Regions from separate parts of the Porticoccus sp. Uisw_050_02 genome, predicted to be linked through region 2. Evidence: predicted binding sites of a transcription regulator. Region 2 holds the regulator's gene; the other holds the start of a gene.
What was found. Region 2 encodes sigma-54, which starts transcription at its own class of promoters, with help from an activator protein. Its sites were predicted from a motif close to TGGCACANNNNTTGCNNT; they were not measured.

Region 1 (4,424 bases), 380 kb from region 2:
GCATTAGTGTTTACAAAGATATCAGCTACAGCATTAGCTTCACCGATATCAGAAACTTTTAGCTCCGATCCACCGTTGAAACCAAACCAGCCCATCCATAAGATAAACATACCAATAGCAGCTAAGGGTAAATTAGATCCGGGGATAGCGTTTACTTTACCATCTGACGTGTATTTTCCTTTACGTGCCCCAAGCAGCATGACGCCAGCAATAGCAGCTGTTGCGCCACAAAGATGCACTACTCCGGAACCTGCAAAATCTTGAAAACCGGCTGCATCAAGAAATCCGCCACCCCATTTCCACATACCTTGCATTGGATAAATAAACCCAGTCAACACTACAGCGAACAACAAAAATGACCAAAGCTTCATGCGCTCAGCAACAGCACCCGAGACGATCGACATTGCAGTTGCAACAAAAACCACCTGGAAGAAGAAGTCTGACGCACCAGAATAGTAAATGTCACCATTGCTAGCTAATACTTCTTCAGCTGTAGAGTTTGAAATGATATTTCCAAACCAGACATCCGGAAGATATCCGCCTGCACTTCCGCCATACATGATTGCATAGCCCATCACTAAATACATAACACATGAAATAGAATACAGCGCTATGTTTTTGGTTAAGATTTCAGTAGTGCTTTTAGCACGAACCAAACCAGCTTCTAGCATAGTAAAGCCCGCAGCCATCCACATAACTAACGCACCGCATATTAGGAAGTAGAATGTATCCAGCGCATATTTTACTTCAATTAATTCAGGACTCATTTTATCTCTCCTGTTAGTTAAAGTGCTTCCGCACCAGTTTCACCAGTACGGATACGTATTGCCTGTTCTATACTGGTAATAAATATTTTTCCATCGCCAATTTTTCCGGTATGAGATGCAGTAGTAATAGCTTCCACTGCCCCATCCACCATCTCATCAGAAACAGCCACTTCGATTTTCACCTTCGGCAAAAAATCAACAACATATTCAGCACCGCGATAAAGCTCTGTATGGCCTTTTTGACGACCAAAGCCCTTCACTTCAGATACTGTAACCCCTTGTGCGCCTAGGGCAGACAGCGCCTCTCGCACATCGTCTAGCTTGAAGGGTTTAACAATTGCTGTAATCATCTTCATCATATTTCTCCTTCATTAAGAAAGATGGCGTTTTCTGTAACCACAGAAAACGCCATTCGTTTAATTACATGCTTTTGCTCACTGAAAAGATTGCTGAGCTATCACACCAATCACTACCCCAACATTCCTTGGAGCCAATATCTGTATCAACGAAGCTAAGCGCGAAGTCTAGACCAAACATAGATTTACCGATTGTGACAGAAAAGTCTGTATAGCTATCTTCCCCGTCACCCAAAAATGCTTCCATTGAATCAGAAAGGTCAGAGTCATCACTAGCAGTTTCGAAGTCATTGAATCCCACGTGAAGATCTAAGCTGAAATCTGACGGAAGGCTATAGCTATAATCAACATAGACATAATTAAACTCACCTGTTTCTTGCCAGTAGTCGTCAGAGTAAGCGTAGCCTAAGGTAAAATCTTTATATCCAAGACTTCCGTATATTTCTACATAATCAAGGTCACGATCTTTGTTATAGGTGCCAGAAGAAAAATTTGTAGGACTAGAGCCTGGATAATCATAGTAGATGACACCCACGTCATAAGAAATTTCTTCTGTGAGATTGCCGCCATAACCACCGTAGTAGTCTAGTTCCATCTCAGGATCTGCATTTCCAGCTAGCTCAAAATTAACTGTTGAAGCCCAGGTACCTAAATAAAGGCCATTATCAAAAGCAAGGTCAAATCCGCCCTGTAATGCTGGTCCTGTATCATTTTGCGAAATGCCGCGAAATTTATAGTCAGTAGCTAGTGTGACATTTGCCGATGTCTCATAAGCTTGTGCTGCCATTGGCACAGCTAACGCTAACGCGGTTAAAGTAAGTGTTTTTTTGAATAGTTTCATGCTTTATTTCCCCAATTAAAGTTTTTGTTAGTAATTTACTGAATGGTACATAATGAATAATGCATATAACGTGCCAACTTTTTAAAACATAGGAAAAATAAGTAAAAATCAAGGAGCTCGCCAGTCAATTGCACTAAATTAGGGCGCTATTAGGTAGCCTAATAAGAAAATTGCACCGAAACACAGATTTTCCTATACGGCACCTCATCAGCATAGTTTTTGCACATAAAGTAAATTTAAGATTAAACTAGTGCAACGCATTACCATCTAGGGGAATAGATATGAAGCCAAATGAATTGCTCGATCAGTTTTTACATCAATTTAATAATGTTTTAGCGCCAGGTGCTGAAACATTAAGCAAAGAAGTCCAACAAAAAATGCGCGCAGCTGCGCAAGCCACTTTTGATAAACTGGATCTAGTGACGCGAGATGAATTTGATGCGCAAAGAGCGGTACTGCATCGCACTCGGGAGCAGCTCGAAAACATAGAAGTGCAGCTCGCAGAAATAGAATCACGCCTAGACATCAAGTATAAATAGAATTTATTAAGACTGAGCTACAGTATAAAAGGTAAGCGTTTTTCTACTGCAATTTCCTCTGGCGACAGCCTGCAACTATAAGCAATCACCTCGACACCTGCAGAAAGAGCCTGTTGCATTACCTGAGCGTAATAAGGATCTATCTCATCAGCTAACCCTACGGTTTTGGCGCCAGTATGCTGAACACAAAACACCAGTATCGAGCGATGACCTTGATCTACCATCTTGATTAACTCTCGCAGATGCTTGACGCCTCTTTCAGTGACAGCATCAGGAAATAGGATGCGTCCGCCCCCAATACCAAACGTCACATTTTTGACCTCCACATAGCAATCTTGGCCCGCTTTACTGAGAAGAAAATCAATACGACTTTTTTCACTTCCGTACTTTACTTCCGCACAAATGTCTTTATAGCCCTGCAGTTCCTTAATTATTCCGCATTCGATGCCTTCTCTTACTAAATAATTAGAGCGCTGCGTGTTAACTCCGCACAAAAACCCCTCTGGAGTAACTGTTAGCTCCAAAGTACCGAGCAGCTTTCGATGCGGTTTATCGGTTCGAGAAAACCAACATAGCCCACCCTCAGCCCAGCAATTCCTCATGGATCCAGTATTAGGGCAATGAACTGTCATCTCTTCTCCATTAGCCAGCCTTATATCAACCATAAATCTCTTATAGCGCTTTAATATAAAAGCCTGCTCGAAATAAGGATAAATTTTCACCTACAGAGCCTTTTTTCTATTAAATGTTTCATAAGCATCTTTTTTTTAATAAAAGTTAGCATTTTTATGCGCCAAATATCTTTTAACTAAATTCCAAATACTCCTTCATCGTAATGAAAATATAAAGTGGGGGAAAGGGATGCTCAATGCAACTAGCAGCTCTATTTCTCGAAATAAATACCGCTCCATTTTAATTTCTAATACTCAACTAGGCATACGTAGATGCAAAGCATCCTCCCCTCTCCTAGAGTTTCTCATAGAGAGCACACGTGATCACCTATATTTGGCTAGCGATATTATTGATGGACGACAGATAGCAAACAGGACTTATTAGTCTGATACCCAGTAATGGTGAATTTGAAATATTTGATTATTTCAATGAAAAAGCTGACCAAGCCAGCTCAAAAAATGGCCGAGATCACAGAGAAGTTTTTTTTCGGAAGACCGCAGCTTGGTGCGAAAATTACGATGACGTATTTAAAAAGATAACTGACCTGTCAAAAATTTTATATTTTTATAATACTTACCAGAACTCCCATTCATCAGATTATTACCTTATATTTATGATTTTAAACACTTTTCTGATATTTTATTGCTTTGACGATAAGATTTTTTTTGATTTCAAGTAAAAAAATTTCTTTTTTTACTTGAAAAAAATACCATCTAGCACTATAAACCACGGTCTTAAAATTTAACGAGCGCTTGAACTCATGCCAAAGAAAGCAGAAATAACCCCAGCTAGCTCACTTCATGGTTTTATGCCTTATGCTGAAGCCGAAGTTGAGGAATATATGAATGAAAAACAAGAGCTACATTTTAAAAATATTCTGCGCGCCTGGAAGCAGGAGTTAATGGAAGAAGTTGATCGCACCGTCAGCCATATGAAAGACGAGGCTGCTAATTTTCCAGACCCTGCTGATAGAGCCACCCAAGAAGAGGAATTTAGTTTAGAGCTAAGAACGCGAGATCGCGAAAGAAAGCTCATCAGAAAGATTGATACAACAATTGAGCGTATCAAGTGTCGAGATTATGGATTCTGCGGCCAATGCGGAGTAGAGATTGGTGTTCGCAGGCTAGAGGCGAGACCCACTGCAGACCTATGCGTCGACTGCAAAACACTAGATGAGATCAAGGAAAGGCAGCTTACTGGTGGCTAACTATTGGCTAGCACTCAATTTAATTTTATGCCTGTGGCTATA
Region 2 (4,424 bases):
AAAATTTAATGATTGGGCTTTCATTGCCATTGCAACCTCGTAACTCAATGTTCCAATATGGATTTGGCAGGCAACGAACATCAAAAACAAAATCTGCATCAGTTGGCACGCCATACTTAAATGCAAAAGATTCAAATAGGATAGAAGTGGTATTTTCATTGCTTGGAATTAACTGTTTTTTTATAACACTCCTGAGCTGATGGAGATTCATGTTGCTAGTGTCAATTTTGCGATCTGCTAAGGTAGAAACAGAGTCCAGCAGCTTTGTTTCTAACAATATAGCCTCTTTGATCGCTACTTTATTGGAACTTAGCGGGTGTTTTCGACTTGTTTCACTGAAACGTTGAATCAACACATCGTTAGATGCATCGAGAAATACTATTTCATAGCTCACTTCATAATTTTTAATTTGGTTAAGAATTTCTGGTAGTTGGGTTAAGTCATTCTCCAGACTTCTTGCATCAATCCCTACGGCCAGATTATTATGTCGATGGCTTTTTTTAAAGTGAGATGCGTGTTCGATCAACCCAAGAAGAAGTTTAGCAGGCAGATTATCTATGCATGAGAAATCAGCATCTTCTAGCATATTAAGGGCTGTACTTTTACCAGAACCAGACCGCCCGCTGACAATTATGAGCCTCATTTTTTCTTAGCTCCTCCATTTTTGATCGCCTGATAAAACACTTCCTTGGATGAAGAATTCCTTAGTATTTCGCAGGTTTTTTTATCCTGTAGTAATTCTGCAATGGATGACAGCGCATCTAGGTGTGCGTTATGTTCCTCCTCGGGGACAACTAAAGCAAAGACTAGATCAACCAATATGTTATCTGTGGAGTCAAAATCTACCGGGCTATTTAGCTTAAAAAAAGCCGCTGTAATTTTTTCGCATCCAGGCATCCGACAATGTGGTATTGCTATCCCTTCTCCTATACCCGTGCTGCCCAGGCGTTCTCTTGCAAGCAAGCCCTGATACAATTTCTCTGAGTCAACACCATTGATTCGACCTGAAAGAAAGAGGGAGAGATCCTCTAAGATTCTTTTTTTGCTTTTTCCCGCAGCGTTGGTGACAATATTTTCAAATGGAATTAGATCAGATAGCTTCATGTGTGGTCATCTTTTTCGGTGTTTTTCTTTGTGCTTAATAAGCTGTCTATCTAGCTTTTCTGCAAGTAAATCTATTGCTGCATATAGGTCTTCGTGTTCGGTGGCGGCAAACAATTCTCCGCCACTTATATGTATAGTGGCATCCGCTTTTTGTAACAGTTTTTCTACCGAGACAATAACATGAATGCTGGTAATATGGTTATGGTGGCGCTCTAATTTTTCTAGTTTGTTTGTAGCATACTCTCTAATTGGGGCAGTTATAGCTAGGTGATGGCCGCTGATAGTTAGCTGCATATGAGTCTCCATTTATTTTTTATCGCATAATGCTTGGATGCATTTTCGTTTATTAGAGGTAGCAATTCCTGCGCTCTCTCTGTATTTAGAAACCGTACGGCGCGCAATCTGAATACCCATTCCAGTCAACAAGAATGTTAGCTTGCTGTCACTCAAAGGGCACACCGGATCTTCAGTGCTGACGATTCTTTTTAGGATAGCGCGAATTGCCGTAGATGAAAACTCTTCTCCGTGTGATGTTTTTACATGGCTTGAGAAGAAATATTTTAGCTCAAAGATGCCCAGTGGCGTATCTATGTATTTTTGAGTGGTTACCCGAGATATGGTAGATTCATGAAGTTCTAGTTCTTCTGCTATATCCGCTAAAATCATAGGCTTCATACCGATCGGTCCTTGTTCAAAAAATTCTTGTTGTTGTTTGATGATGCAGGAAGCAACCCTTAATAAAGTTTCGTTGCGATTCTCTATACTTCGAATCAGCCATCTTGCTTCCTGTAGATGGCTTTTTATAAAGTCGTTTTCTTGACTGGAATCCCCTCGCCTGACTAAAGATGCATACTGTTCATTAATTTTCAGTTTTGGTGTGATATCCTCATTTAGCAATACATGCCAGAATCCATTTGATTTATGTACACGCGCATCAGGTGCAATGTACCCTATGGGCTCGTTATTCCACCTGTCCCCCGGATGAGGCGATAAAGTTCTTATTAAGAATACAGCCGCATTGATAACTGCTGCGGTATATCCGGTAATTTTTTGGAGTCGCTGATGGCTATTTTCGCCCAACAGATTAATATAATCAGACACCAATAGTCGGGCTTCATTTAAATATTCTGTATTTTCTGAGAGCTGATTTAGTTGTATTAGCAGTGATTCAGAGAGGGTTCTTGCTCCGACTCCTGGGGGATCAAACTGTTGTATTTGATATAGCACTGCATGCACATCTTCAAGTTTTGTTGTACCACCTAGCAATACTTGGATATCCTCGGCCGCCACAGCAAGCATTCCATTCTCGTCAATCGAGTCAATAATATGCTCTCCAATTAAGAACTCTATCTTAGAGAAAGGTGCTAGATGGAGTTGCCATATTAAATGATTCTTGAGGGAGTCAGTGGTTCGATCGAGCTCTTCATCTCCGCTAAAATCGGTATTTTCGGCCGTCTTATAGTTAGTTGGTTCGTAAATATCGTCCCATTTGATATCGAGAGGCAGCTCTTCCGGTATTTTTTCTTCCCAGTCACTTATAGTTAGATCCTCGGTAGACACGTCTATGGATTCATTTGTTGATTTTTGCTCAAGGATGTCTAAATTTTCTGTCTCTTCTTCAAGTTCTAAAAGTGGGTTGTTGTATAGGCTTTGTTGAATTTCTTGAAGGAGATCCAGTGAGGATAACTGAAGAAACCTTATGGCCTGCTGTAGCTGCGGGGTCATTGCTAGATTTTGAGTAAGATTTAACTGCAGGCCTGTCTTCATGGGACTTTATGATAGCTCTAGTTTAGGGATAAAGAATTCTAATAAAAGTTTAATCTGAGCATGAGGTGTCGCACAAGCAATTTTTATGCCTCAGTTGAGAAAATACTAAATATAGTTGAAATTTTTGAAATAGACCGAGTGTGGTAATTGTCATCAAAGTACAAAATCTTCGCCTAGATATATTTCTCGAACTTGCTGGTTGGCCACTATCTCAGAAGCTTGCCCCTCTGCAATAACTTTTCCTTCGCCGACAATATAAGCATGCTCACAGATGTCGAGAGTCTCACGTACATTATGATCAGTGATCAGAACACCAATCCCCTTACTTTTCAGATGCCGAATAATTTGTTTAATATCATTTACGGAGATGGGATCGACTCCTGCAAAAGGCTCATCAAGAAGAATAAAATTAGGCTCCGTGGCCAGAGACCTAGCAATTTCGACTCTTCGGCGTTCACCTCCTGAGAGACTGAGACCCACAGAATTTCGAATATGAGTAAGATGAAACTCTTCTAACAATTCGTTAGTTTTATTTCTACGTTGAGTGTCATCGAGATCATCTCGTGTTTCTAGAATAGCTAAAATATTGTTTTCTACGCTCATCTTTCGGAATATAGACGCCTCTTGGGGCAGATAACCAATACCTTTTTTTGCGCGCCCATGCATTGGCAGATTGGTGATATTCTCCTCTCCAATGAAAACTTCTCCGCCATCTTGTGTGATTAAGCCAACTATCATATAAAAACATGTTGTTTTCCCGGCACCATTTGGCCCCAGCAGGCCAACTATGGCACCGCTTTCTACTGAAAGCGAAACATCCCGAATGACAGGTCTTTTTTTATAGCTTTTAGAGAGATTAAGAGCCCTGAGTACTGCCATAAACGCGGCCTTGTTATTTAGTGGGTGGAATAACCATTTCTATCCGGTTCTTCTTGTTTCGCCCAGAAGAAGCTTTCACAGTTTCGGCTTTTAGGTCATAGTCAATCGTATCTCCAGTTATGGTTGTACCATTTTGCTCGAGACTGGCATCTCTGATTAGCCTAATTCTTTCATTTTTAAGAAAATAATTAATAGTATTTGCACTTGCTAAAACAAGCCCTTCTTCAGTATTTTGGATTTGCTGATAGTGAGCTGGGGTTCCTGTAGCCACGATGTTATCGCCTTCTTTGGTGTTAGTCGTTACAGTTACTTTGTCCGCATTAATTTTTATGCTCCCTTGCCGAACAATTACGGAACCTTCGTAGGTGGCTGTGCCTTCCTGTTCGTTTTGCTCTGCACGATCTGATATGATTTTAATAGGTGCTTTTCTATCATCAGGGAGTGCGCTTGAAAATGTGCACCAGCCGAATACACCTAACAGAAGAATAAATTTAGCGGCCATGGATAATCCCTTGGACGTCAGAGAGAAGCTTGAATACTTCCGTGTCTAGATTTCCTTCCATTCCGACGCCCACAGATTCTCCATTTGGACTAATCATTTTAACCTTACGGTCAGTTTTAACAGTATGTGTTTTAGGATACAGGGTCAACTTTTCGGTCTTGAGTTCACTCTT

Region 1: the regulator sigma-54 is predicted to act here: its motif matches at 2,023-2,040, upstream of ABXT41_RS05780 (TorF family putative porin).

The regions. Positions count from the first base shown of each region.
Region 1 is NZ_CP159825.1:1,201,860-1,206,283, forward strand. Features, by position in the region: gene ABXT41_RS05770 (ammonium transporter) at 1-767, opposite strand, end outside; gene ABXT41_RS05775 (P-II family nitrogen regulator) at 785-1,123, opposite strand; gene ABXT41_RS05780 (TorF family putative porin) at 1,188-1,964, opposite strand; gene ABXT41_RS05785 (accessory factor UbiK family protein) at 2,246-2,503, shown strand; gene sfsA (DNA/RNA nuclease SfsA) at 2,521-3,225, opposite strand; gene dksA (RNA polymerase-binding protein DksA) at 3,936-4,382, shown strand; gene gluQRS (tRNA glutamyl-Q(34) synthetase GluQRS) at 4,386-4,424, shown strand, end outside.
Region 2 is NZ_CP159825.1:140,096-144,519, forward strand. Features, by position in the region: gene rapZ (RNase adapter RapZ) at 1-643, opposite strand, end outside; gene ptsN (PTS IIA-like nitrogen regulatory protein PtsN) at 640-1,104, opposite strand; gene hpf (ribosome hibernation-promoting factor, HPF/YfiA family) at 1,111-1,398, opposite strand; gene ABXT41_RS00660 (RNA polymerase factor sigma-54) at 1,411-2,871, opposite strand; gene lptB (LPS export ABC transporter ATP-binding protein) at 3,025-3,750, opposite strand; gene lptA (lipopolysaccharide transport periplasmic protein LptA) at 3,764-4,252, opposite strand; gene lptC (LPS export ABC transporter periplasmic protein LptC) at 4,242-4,424, opposite strand, start outside.